Regions from separate parts of the Nocardia sp. CDC519 genome, predicted to be linked through region 1. Evidence: riboswitches for the same ligand, from Rfam matches in the RefSeq annotation. Region 1 holds a riboswitch; each other region holds the start of a gene.
What was found. Region 1 has a riboswitch for cobalamin ahead of AC5W7N_RS22720 (FecCD family ABC transporter permease). Riboswitches for the same ligand answer to the same signal wherever they lie in the genome.

Region 1 (3,268 bases):
ACACGGCGTCGATGACGTCGGCGTGCAGCGCGATCTCGGGTGGCTCCAGCGGCTGGGCGCGCCCCTCGTGCACCACCAGCACCCGGTCGCAGTAGCGATCGGCCAGCGCCAGGTCGTGCAGCGCGGCGATCACGGTGCGGCCCAGGCGCCTGGCGTGGGCGAGCAGCTCGAGCCGGTGGGTGATGTCGAGATGATTGGTCGGCTCGTCCAGCAGCAGCACCGGAGTGTCCTGCACGAGTGCGCGCGCCAGCAACACACGCTGACGTTCGCCACCGGAGAGCCGATGCACCGGGCGGTCGCCGAATCCCGCGAGATCGACCGCGGCCAGCGCGTCGTCGACGACCGTGCGTTCGCGCGCCGAACCCGCACCCCACGGCGGCAGATACGGCGTCAGGCCGAGCGCGACCACCTCGCAGGCCAGCAGATCATCGGGCGGGCGTTCGTCCTGCGCCACCAGGGCGACAGTGCGCGCGCGGCGGCGGGGCGAGAGGGCGTGCAGGTCGTCCGGGCCCACCAGCACCCGCCCACGCCGCGGCTTCGTGAGCCCGGCGAGCGTGCGCAGCAGCGTGGTCTTGCCCGCGCCGTTCGGCCCGACGATGCCGATCATCTCGCCGGCACGGACCTCGAAGCCGACGCCGGTCAGGACCTCGCGCCGCCCGGCCCCGCAGGCCAGATCGTGCACGGCGACGACCGCCCCGCCGGTGGGGGCGCTCGCGGTCATCGAAGGCTGCGGCCGTCCAGCGGTCTCGCCGCCGCTCCGGTCGCCGGCCTCGGCCGCGGTGAACGCGCTGCTCACGACGCACCGAACCGGTAATGACGCCGGCCCATCAGGATCAGGAACGCCGGCGCGCCGATCAGCCCGGTCAACACCCCGACCGGTATCTCGGTGGGGCGCACCAGGACTCGGGTCGCGGCATCGGCGATCACCAGGAACAGCGCGCCCAGCAGCGCGCAGGCGGGCAGCAGCGTGCGATGGCGTGGCCCGACCACCAGGCGCGCCGCGTGCGGCACCACCAGGCCGACGAAGCCGATCCCGCCCGACACCGCCACCAGCACACCCACCAGCACCGCGAGCAGCACGAACAGCGCGATCCGCAGCTCACGCACCGGAACCCCGAGGGAACCGGCGGAATCGGCGCCCAGATGCAGCGCGTCCAGCCAGCCCGACGCCGCGATCAGCGCCACCGCGGAGGCCGCGACCACCGCCAGCGGCACCGCGATCTTGGTCCAGTCCGCCCCCGCCAGGCTGCCCAGCAGCCAGAACAGCACCGACTGCGCGGCCGCCGGATCGGTGCTGCGAAAGATCAGATAGCTGGTGAGCGCCGAGAATGCCGAGGCCAGCACGGTGCCGGTCAACACCAGCCGCAGCGGGGTCAGCCCGCCCTGGGTCACCGCGATCATGAACACCAGCGCCGCCGCCGCGAACGCGCCCATCAGCGCGCCACCGGACAATGCCCAGATCCCCGCCCCCGCGAACACACCCGAGGTGATCACCGCCGCGGCACCGACCCCGGCGCCGGAGGACACGCCGAGCAGAAACGGGTCGGCCAAGGGGTTGCGTACCAGCGTCTGCATGGCCGCACCGGCCAGCGCCAGCCCGGCACCGACGATCGCGGCCAGCACGGTGCGCGGCACCCGCAACTGCCAGACGATGGTGTCCAGGCCGGGATCCGGCGGAATCCGGCCTCTCAGGCGGTGGGTCAGGACCTCGACCACGCCCGATACCGGAAGCGATTCCGCGCCGAATCCGGTGGCCAGCACCATGACCGCGGCCAGCGCGGCCAGCAGCAACGGGACGACGACAGCGGTGCTGACACGAGTCATCGCGCACGCACCATCGATGAACAGCGCTCCACAGGCAAGTCGCGGCCTCTCCAGAGTTCGTCCGGTGGGGGAGGTCTGACTCGCGCCCGCAGTGGGCGCTCACAGTGGCGCGACCGTCCCGGATTTGCACCGGATTCCCGCACCCACCGAGGGTGAGGCCGAACTCTACCGATCGGTCCGGTTCGCCGTGGCGCCGGGTCGCGGCGATGGCAGAGGTTCGCGCGCCGTGCCTACAGTGAAAATATGTCGCCGCTGGACGATCCACACCCGTCCACTGTCACCGACTGGGACGACGCGCGACGGCGGGCCCGATTGGCCGAGACCCGGCTCGGGCACAACTGGACGACGTTGCGCCGCACCCGGTTGGTGTTGTCGCGGGTCGGTGCGCTGGTGCTGATCGTGCTGATCGGCATGGTCCAGTACTGGGTACACGATGTCGCGCCGGAGCGGGCGCGGCTGGCGGGCACCGAGCCGTCGCTGCTGCCGATCTCCGCGCCCGCCGATCCGGGGGACTGGGATACCGCCGTCGTCGACATGGTCGGTCTGGGCGGTCTCAACGCCTCCGACACCGCCGAGGCGCTGCCCGCACTGGCCACGATGGGCGTGGTGTGGGCGATCCGCTACGACAATCGCGGTATCGACACCAAGGTGATCGCCGATCTGATCATCCGGGCCGCGGTGATGTCCGGGATCCGCAATATCGTGCTCACCGGCCACAGCATGGGTGGGGTGATCGCGCTCGAGGTGGGCCAGCACATCCACACCGGCAGCGAGCTGCGCCTGGTCGCGGTGCTGCTCGACTGCACCCCGCTCGACCTCGACGCGGTACGACCCGACAAACGCGGCCGCGGCCAGGACATGGTGCGCTGGATGGGCTGGCTGCCCGGTGCCAGGGAGAGCCGCACGCTGCGCCTGACCGTCGAAACCTATGCGCGCCGGGAACGTTTCGTCGACCGCGAGGGCGTCCCCGGTATCCGCGTCGCCGAGTTGGGTGACGTGGTGGCCGAAGTGCTGCGCGACAAGATCTTCAACCCCGACGCCGCCAGCAACGGCCTGATCGAATCCCAATTCCTGGCCATCGTGGCCGGTGGTTCGGCCGACAACCTGCGCGCGCTGTCCGAGCCCGCCGACGGCAAGCCGCGTCCGGCGATCGTGTTCATCCGCCCGCACGACGCCCACCGTGACGACGTGGTCGACGTCGAACGCACCCATCAGGTGCTCATCGACGAGGTCGGCGGCGTGGACGGCGCGCTGCTGGTGGTGCTGCCGCACGGCACCGGCCACGCCAATCCACGGCAGCGCCCGCACGAGTACAACACCGTGCTCGCCCAGCAGGTGCAGCCGTTCGTGGAACGGTTCGAACAGCAGAGCGCCGACCGCGTCGACGCCGGACGGTGAGCCCGAGTTCGGATCACGGTGCCGTTAACGGTGTTCGGCGGCGGGC
Region 2 (3,268 bases), 2.2 Mb from region 1:
CCGCCCGATAACGCTCGGGCTGATCGTCGTGCACCAGGTGGCCCGCGTCGGGGACCAGCACGTATTCGGCCCCCGGATGGACCTCCGCCATGGCGCGCATCTGGCCGGGCGGGGTGATGGTGTGTTCGCCCTCGATCAGCAGGGCGGGCACGCGGATCGTGCGCCACTGGGCCCAGAAATCGCGCGTGCCCCATTCCTCGGAGATGTCGCGGAAGGTGGAGACCGAACCGTGCAGCCGGTAGCCGTCGGGGCCGTGGTCGAAGGAGGCGAGGAAGTAGCGTCCGGCGACGGGGCCGAAGAAGTCGAGCACCGCCCGCTCGTCCGGGAACGGCTGCGGCCAGGCCTCGATCATGGCCGCCCAGTGCGCGGCCGTTCGGCCGGTGAAATCCGGGGCCATATCCTCGACCACCAGCGCTTTCACCCGTTCGGGGAACTGCGCGGCGAACATCCAGGCGTGCAGCCCGCCCATCGAGTGCCCGATCACCACCATCGGCTCGGCGATGGGCGCGGTCGCGGCGGCCAGATCGGCGACGAACGCCTCGGTGCTCAGTTCGGCGGGGGCCGGCCTGCCGTGCCCGGCGGCATCGAAGGTGTAGACGTGGCCGAAGCCGCGCAGCCAGTCCAGGTGATCGCGCCAGGTGCGGGCGCTGCCCATCAGGCCGTGCAACAGCAGCAGCGGCGTGCCCGTCCCGCCTTCGTCGTACAACACGTCCGCGATTGTGCCGCACCCATCGGTGATACCGGTCGCACCCGGCCGCGGTCGCGGGGCAAGGGGGCACAATCGTGGCATGTCTGTTGTGAAGATCAATGCGATCGAGGTTCCCGAGGGCGCGGGCCCCGAGCTGGAGAAGCGGTTCGCCCACCGGGCACACGCGGTGGAGAACTCGCCCGGCTTCCTCGGTTTCCAGCTGCTGCGTCCGACCGCGGGCGAGAACCGGTACTTCGTGGTGACGCAATGGGATTCGGAAGAATCCTTCGCCGCCTGGCGCGACGGCCCGGCCCGCGAGGCGCATGCGGGCCAGCAGCAGAAGCCGGTCGCCACCGGTGCCTCGCTGCTCGAATTCGAGGTCGTGCTCGACGTCGCGGGCAAGGCCGCCTCCGCGAGCTGACGCCCCATTCGCCACGGCAGCCGTCGCCATCCGATATTGACGACGGCCGCCGCGGGGTGTCACAGTTCGAGGGACAAACGCGTAGGTGACGCGGGAATCCGGTGCAAATCCGGAGCGGTCGCGCCACTGTGTTCCAGCCACCGGGTTCGGTGCCGGAAAGCCAGACACCGGCACCTTCGCGACCACTTCGACGGGACGCGTTTATCCCAAGGAGGACTGCAATGGCCTTCGTGCACACCCCTGGCGTATCCGCCCGGGTCACCGATTCCCTGGCCACCGTGCTCATCACGGTCGGTGTCGTTCTGCTCGCTCTGCTCACCCTCTACCTGGTCGGATTCGATCAGGGCGCCATCTCGCGCAGCGGGATGTTCATGCATGAGCTGATGCACGACGGACGCCACCTGCTGGGTCTTCCGTGCCACTGATCGGAACTCTGCGCACCCTCTTGCTTCGTGGTCTGCTGGCCGGCCTGATCGCCGGCCTGCTGGCGGGCACCGTCGGCTATTTCGTCGGCGAGCCCAAGGTGGAGGCGGCCATCGCCATCGAGGAAGCCGGCGCGGCCGCCGAATCCGGCGGACATTCGCACGGCGAACAGCCCTCCGCCGGTCACTCCCATGGCGACGAGGAAGAACCGCTGGTCAGCCGTAGCGGCCAGAAGGCGGGCCAGTTCCTCGCGCTCGGGCTGGCCGGGATGGCGTTCGGTGCGATCTTCGGTGCCGTCGCCCACGTCGCGCGGCGCTACACCGCGCTGTCGGGGCCGAAGCTGGCCCTCGGGCTCGGCATCGGCGGCTGGGCCGCGATCATCGCCGTGCCGTTCTTCAAGTACCCGGCCAACCCGCCTGCGGTCGGCGATCCGGAGACGATCAACGACCGGACGCTGCTGTGGCTGGCGGCGGTGCTGCTCGGCCTGGCCGCCGTCGGGGCGGGCGTATACGTCTGGAAGCTGCTGGCCGGCCGCCCGGATACCCTCCGGCTCACCGCGGGTGTGGCCGCCTTCGTGCTGCTCACCACCATCGGCTACATCGTTCTGCCGGGCGTGAACGAGGTGGGCGCCGACTTCCCGGCGAGCCTGCTGTGGGAGTTCCGGATCTCCTCACTCGCGGTCTCGACGACGCTGTGGGCCTGCCTCGGCCTCGGCTACGCCATGCTCACCGAGTTCGCCGGCCGCACCGATGCCCCGGTGCGAGAGGCGGCTACCGCCGCGGGCTGATCCCGCATCGAGAAGCACACAGGGCAGTGTCGGTATCCGTGACCGGCACTGCCTTTTCGCCGGAGGTTCCGGGCTTCCCGATTCGGGCGGTGCGGCCTTCGCGCCGATGGCCGCCCGGGCTTTCCGTTGCGGAATGGACCCGGGCGGTGCCGACTCACGACTCCAGTGCGGCGTCCAGGGTGATGTTGTCGACCCCGGCGAGGGCCTTGCTGACCGGGCAACCGGCCTTGGCGGCTTCGGCGGCGGTGCGGAAGCCGGCCTCGTCGAGACCGTCGACGCGGCCGCGGACGGTGATCTTGACTCCGCTGATGCGGAAGCCGCCCGCCGGATCCGGCCCGAGGGTGACGTCGGCGGTGACGTCGAGGCTGCGCGGGGTGGCGCCGGCATTGCCGATCTCGGCCGACAACGCCATCGCGTAGCAGGACGAATGCGCGGCCGCGATCAGTTCCTCCGGGCTTGTGGTGCCCTCGGCGTTGTCGGCGGCCCGCTTCGGGAACGACACGTCGTACTTGCCTGCGCCCGAGCTGGCCAGCTCGACCTGTCCAGTGCCGTCCTGCAGGCCGCCGGTCCATGCGGTGCGCGCGGTACGTGTGGGCATCACAGTCCTTTCCACGATCGGTTTGTCGGTAGGTTCTCCGCTCGAACCTACCCGCACCGCTCAGACCGCGGCGGAAGTTCGTTTGTCCAGCTGCTCGAGGACGGCGGGCCACGCGGCGCGATGCCGATCGCAGGCTTCCTGGTTCGGGAACCCGCTGTGCCGCAGCTTGATTCGAATGCCGCGTGGCTGTTTCACGAATTCCACCCGGACCACGGTCTCCGCACCCTCGGTGCCGCCCGCGCCGGTGACCCAGGTCAGCTCGATGCGGCGGTCCGGCTCGAGCCGAAGGAAGCGACCGTAATGCGGGACGGGCGTGCCCTGATTGTCGGCTTCGAAGTAGAAGGGTTCACC
Region 3 (3,268 bases), 2.9 Mb from region 1:
CGATGATGGCGTCGATGGACAGGTATGCCCGGACCGGGTGGCCTTCCTCGCCGATCTGATAGGCCTCGTCCGCCTTCAGGCGGTGCACCGAGTTGCGGTCCTCATGCGGGAAGACGGCCACGGTCCCGATGCCGAGTTCATAGGCCGCACGGAAGGCGCGGATGGCGATTTCGCCGCGGTTGGCAACCAAGACTTTCGAGAACATTGACCTAAGGTACCCGCCCTCGCACCGTGGGCCGACAGGGAAGTCCCCTTCGCAGCAATCTTCACAACCGGTCCTTGCATGGTTGCGAAGTTGCGTTCACCCGGCCGTCATATCTCACCGCACCGCCCGGCGGAACGTGCGATGAACGCCGGGTCATAGCTACTGGTGAGTTACCTACTGGCCGGTCACCACCAGTGCAGAGTGCGGTACCGCAGGCCACCACGTAGCTGGCCCACCCCGACGCCGATCAGCAGACCACGCTCTTCGCCGGTCAGCCCACGCGAGAACGCGAGCCGGAGCAGGCGGATCAGCACCTCCGGCAGATGGATCTCCGGCAGACCGTTACCGGGGAATTCGGCATTCAGCCGGGCCAGGCCGATACCGCGCGCACGTCCCTGGCGATAGCCCGGCCGGAACCCACGGCGATAGCGATAGGCGACCAAGGCCTGGGGCAGGAACCCGGTACGGAAACCTTCCCGGTGCGCATGCCAGCCGAAGGCGAGATCCTCATTGGCTGCATAGGTGACGTCGATCCCGCCGAGTTTGCGATACACGTTCGCTCGGCACGCCATCGCGCAGCCGACGATCACCGGGGCGAACACTCCGGGCGGCTGGAATCGATCCGGTTCGGGCACCTCGGCGATGCCCCGCCGGTTGTCGGCATTGAGCGAGCGGCCTTCGACCGCACAGCTGATCAGGTCGTAGCCTTCGTCGAGGAACGCGAGCATGCGACGCATCCAGTCCGGCTGCACGCGGTCGTCGTGATCGCAGAACAGCAGCACGTCACCGGTGGCGTGCTCGGCGCCGACATTGCGGGCGTACGCCGCGCCGGCCCTCTCCGACGCGGCGACCCAGCGCAGGTGCAGCCGTTCCCGCAGCGGGTGCCCGGCCAGATGAGCTTCGAGGCCGGGTGCGCTGCGATTGTCCGCGACGACGACCTCGAACTCGCCGTCGTAGTCCTGTTCGGCGAGTGCCGCGAGCTGCTCGTCGAGATGCCCGCGATCGGTATCGCCGGCGATGTGCGCGGGAATGACGACCGAGGTCATCGGTGGTTTCGGTGCCTGCACGGCTCCTCCTCCTCGCCGTTGTGAAAGACAGGTGTTTAGGTTAAGTCAGGGATGGGCGGCTCACCACCGGAGCGCTGCCCCGACTATCGTGGGCACCGCAGCTGGTTCGCCGGCCGGACGACAAGGAGCCCCGAACGTCCGCCCCGGCGTCGAAGCCCGCCCCTGGCGGGTGAGAGGGAACCCGGTGGAAATCCGGGACTGTCCCGCAGCGGTGAGTGGGAACGACCGCCGTCATCAGCACTGGGCACACCGCCTGGGAAGCGACGGCCAGTAGGTCGGCCGAATCGGCCGGTGCCCGCGAGTCCGAAGACCTGCCCGTTGTGCCGGATACGCCGTATCCGGCGGCCATCGCCTCGTGGACCGGGCGCTCGCCACCTGTGTTGCCAATACCCGACCCGTCTGCCGGGTCGTCCGGGGCTCATCGGTGCCGTGCGTACCCGAATCGGCGATCGCCCGCCGCAACTCAGCACTGGAGAAACACCGTGACTGTTCTTACGCACAACCCGTTCACCGCAACGGTTCTCGGGCTTCCTCGGGTGGGGCCACGCCGGGAACTCAAGCGCGCCACCGAGTCCTATTGGGCCGGGCGCATCGACGCTGCTCGACTGCACGAGGTGGCTCGCGAGCTGCGTCGTGCCCAGTACACCGAATTACTCGATGCCGGAATGGATTCGATCCCGGTCGGCACCTTCTCCTATTACGACCAGATGCTCGACACCGCCGTGCTGCTCGGCGCGCTACCGCCGCGCGTGGCCGGTATCGAGGACCCGCTGGACCGCTATTTCGCCGCCGCGCGCGGTACCGACGCGGTCGAACCACTGGAGATGACGAAGTGGTTCGACACGAACTATCACTACCTTGTTCCGGAGCTCGGACCGCAGACCGCGTTCACCCTGCATCCGGAGACCGTGCTCGACCAGCTGCGCGAGGCGATCGAGCTCGGCGTGCCCGCGCGGCCGGTCATCATCGGACCGGTCACCTTCTTGAAGCTGGCCAAGACGGCCGGGGCGGCCGCACTGGAGCGCATCGACGAGCTGGTGCCGCTGTATCGCGAACTGCTGAGCCTGCTGGCCGGGGCGGGCGCGCACTGGGTGCAGATCGATGAACCGGTGCTGGTCACCGATCTGACCGAGGACGAGCTGGCCGTGGTTCGGCGGGTCTACACCGAGCTCACCGCGTCCGGTGATCGCCCGGCGATGCTGGTGGCCACCTACTTCGGCACCCCGGGCCCCGCGCTCGCGGCACTGGCGGGCACCGACGTCGAAGGCCTCGCGGTCGATCTGGTCTCCGGCACCGAAGTGGGCGAGGTGGCGGCGGTGCCCGCACTGGCGAACACGCTGCTGGTGGCCGGTGTGGTCGACGGACGCAATGTGTGGCGCACCGACCTCGATGCCGCACTGAGCACCCTCGGCACACTGCTCGGCTGCGCGAAGTCGGTGGCGGTATCGACCTCGTGCTCGCTGCTGCATGTGCCGTACTCGCTGGCGGTCGAGACCGGGCTCGACGACGCGTTGCGTTCGTGGCTGGCCTTCGGTGCGGAAAAGGTCGGCGAGGTGCGGGTGCTGGCCACCGGCCTGAGCGCGGGCACCGCGACGATCGCCGATGAATTGTCCGCTGCGCGCGCGGCTTCGGCGAGCCGTGCGGCCGATCCACGGATCAGCAACGGCCAGGTGCGGGCCAGGCTGGCGGCCCTCGGTCCCGACGCGGTGCGGCGTGCGCCGGCCGAACAGCGCAGGCAGCTGCAACGCGAACGGCTCGAGCTGCCGCTGCTGCCCACCACCACCATCGGCTCGTATCCGCAGACTTCGGCGATCCGGTCGGCCCGCGCCGCGGTGCGTTCGGGCGAGATCGACCGCGCCGCTTACGAGCAGCGGATGCGCGACGAGATCGCCGACGTCATCGCCCTGCAGGAGAAGCTGGAGCTCGATGTGCTGGTGCACGGCGAGCCGGAACGCAATGACATGGTGCAGTATTTCGCCGAGCAGCTCGACGGATT

Region 2: it holds a riboswitch for cobalamin, as region 1 does, so the genes downstream of both, AC5W7N_RS02665 (CbtB domain-containing protein) here and AC5W7N_RS22720 (FecCD family ABC transporter permease) in region 1, are expected to answer to the same signal.
Region 3: it holds a riboswitch for cobalamin, as region 1 does, so the genes downstream of both, metE (5-methyltetrahydropteroyltriglutamate--homocysteine S-methyltransferase) here and AC5W7N_RS22720 (FecCD family ABC transporter permease) in region 1, are expected to answer to the same signal.

What each region holds. Positions count from the first base shown of each region.
Region 1 is NZ_CM183377.1:5,035,095-5,038,362, reverse strand. It holds gene AC5W7N_RS22725 (ABC transporter ATP-binding protein) at 1-796, opposite strand, end outside; gene AC5W7N_RS22720 (FecCD family ABC transporter permease) at 793-1,824, opposite strand; cobalamin riboswitch at 1,876-2,002, opposite strand; gene AC5W7N_RS22715 (alpha/beta fold hydrolase) at 2,068-3,222, shown strand.
Region 2 is NZ_CM183377.1:619,667-622,934, forward strand. It holds gene AC5W7N_RS02655 (alpha/beta fold hydrolase) at 1-709, opposite strand, end outside; gene AC5W7N_RS02660 (antibiotic biosynthesis monooxygenase family protein) at 789-1,109, shown strand; cobalamin riboswitch at 1,147-1,299, shown strand; gene AC5W7N_RS02665 (CbtB domain-containing protein) at 1,331-1,534, shown strand; gene AC5W7N_RS02670 (CbtA family protein) at 1,525-2,319, shown strand; gene AC5W7N_RS02675 (OsmC family peroxiredoxin) at 2,474-2,917, opposite strand; gene AC5W7N_RS02680 (SRPBCC family protein) at 2,978-3,268, opposite strand, start outside.
Region 3 is NZ_CM183377.1:2,138,733-2,142,000, reverse strand. It holds gene AC5W7N_RS09515 (pyruvate carboxylase) at 1-205, opposite strand, end outside; gene AC5W7N_RS09510 (glycosyltransferase family 2 protein) at 391-1,272, opposite strand; cobalamin riboswitch at 1,422-1,605, shown strand; gene metE (5-methyltetrahydropteroyltriglutamate--homocysteine S-methyltransferase) at 1,755-3,268, shown strand, end outside.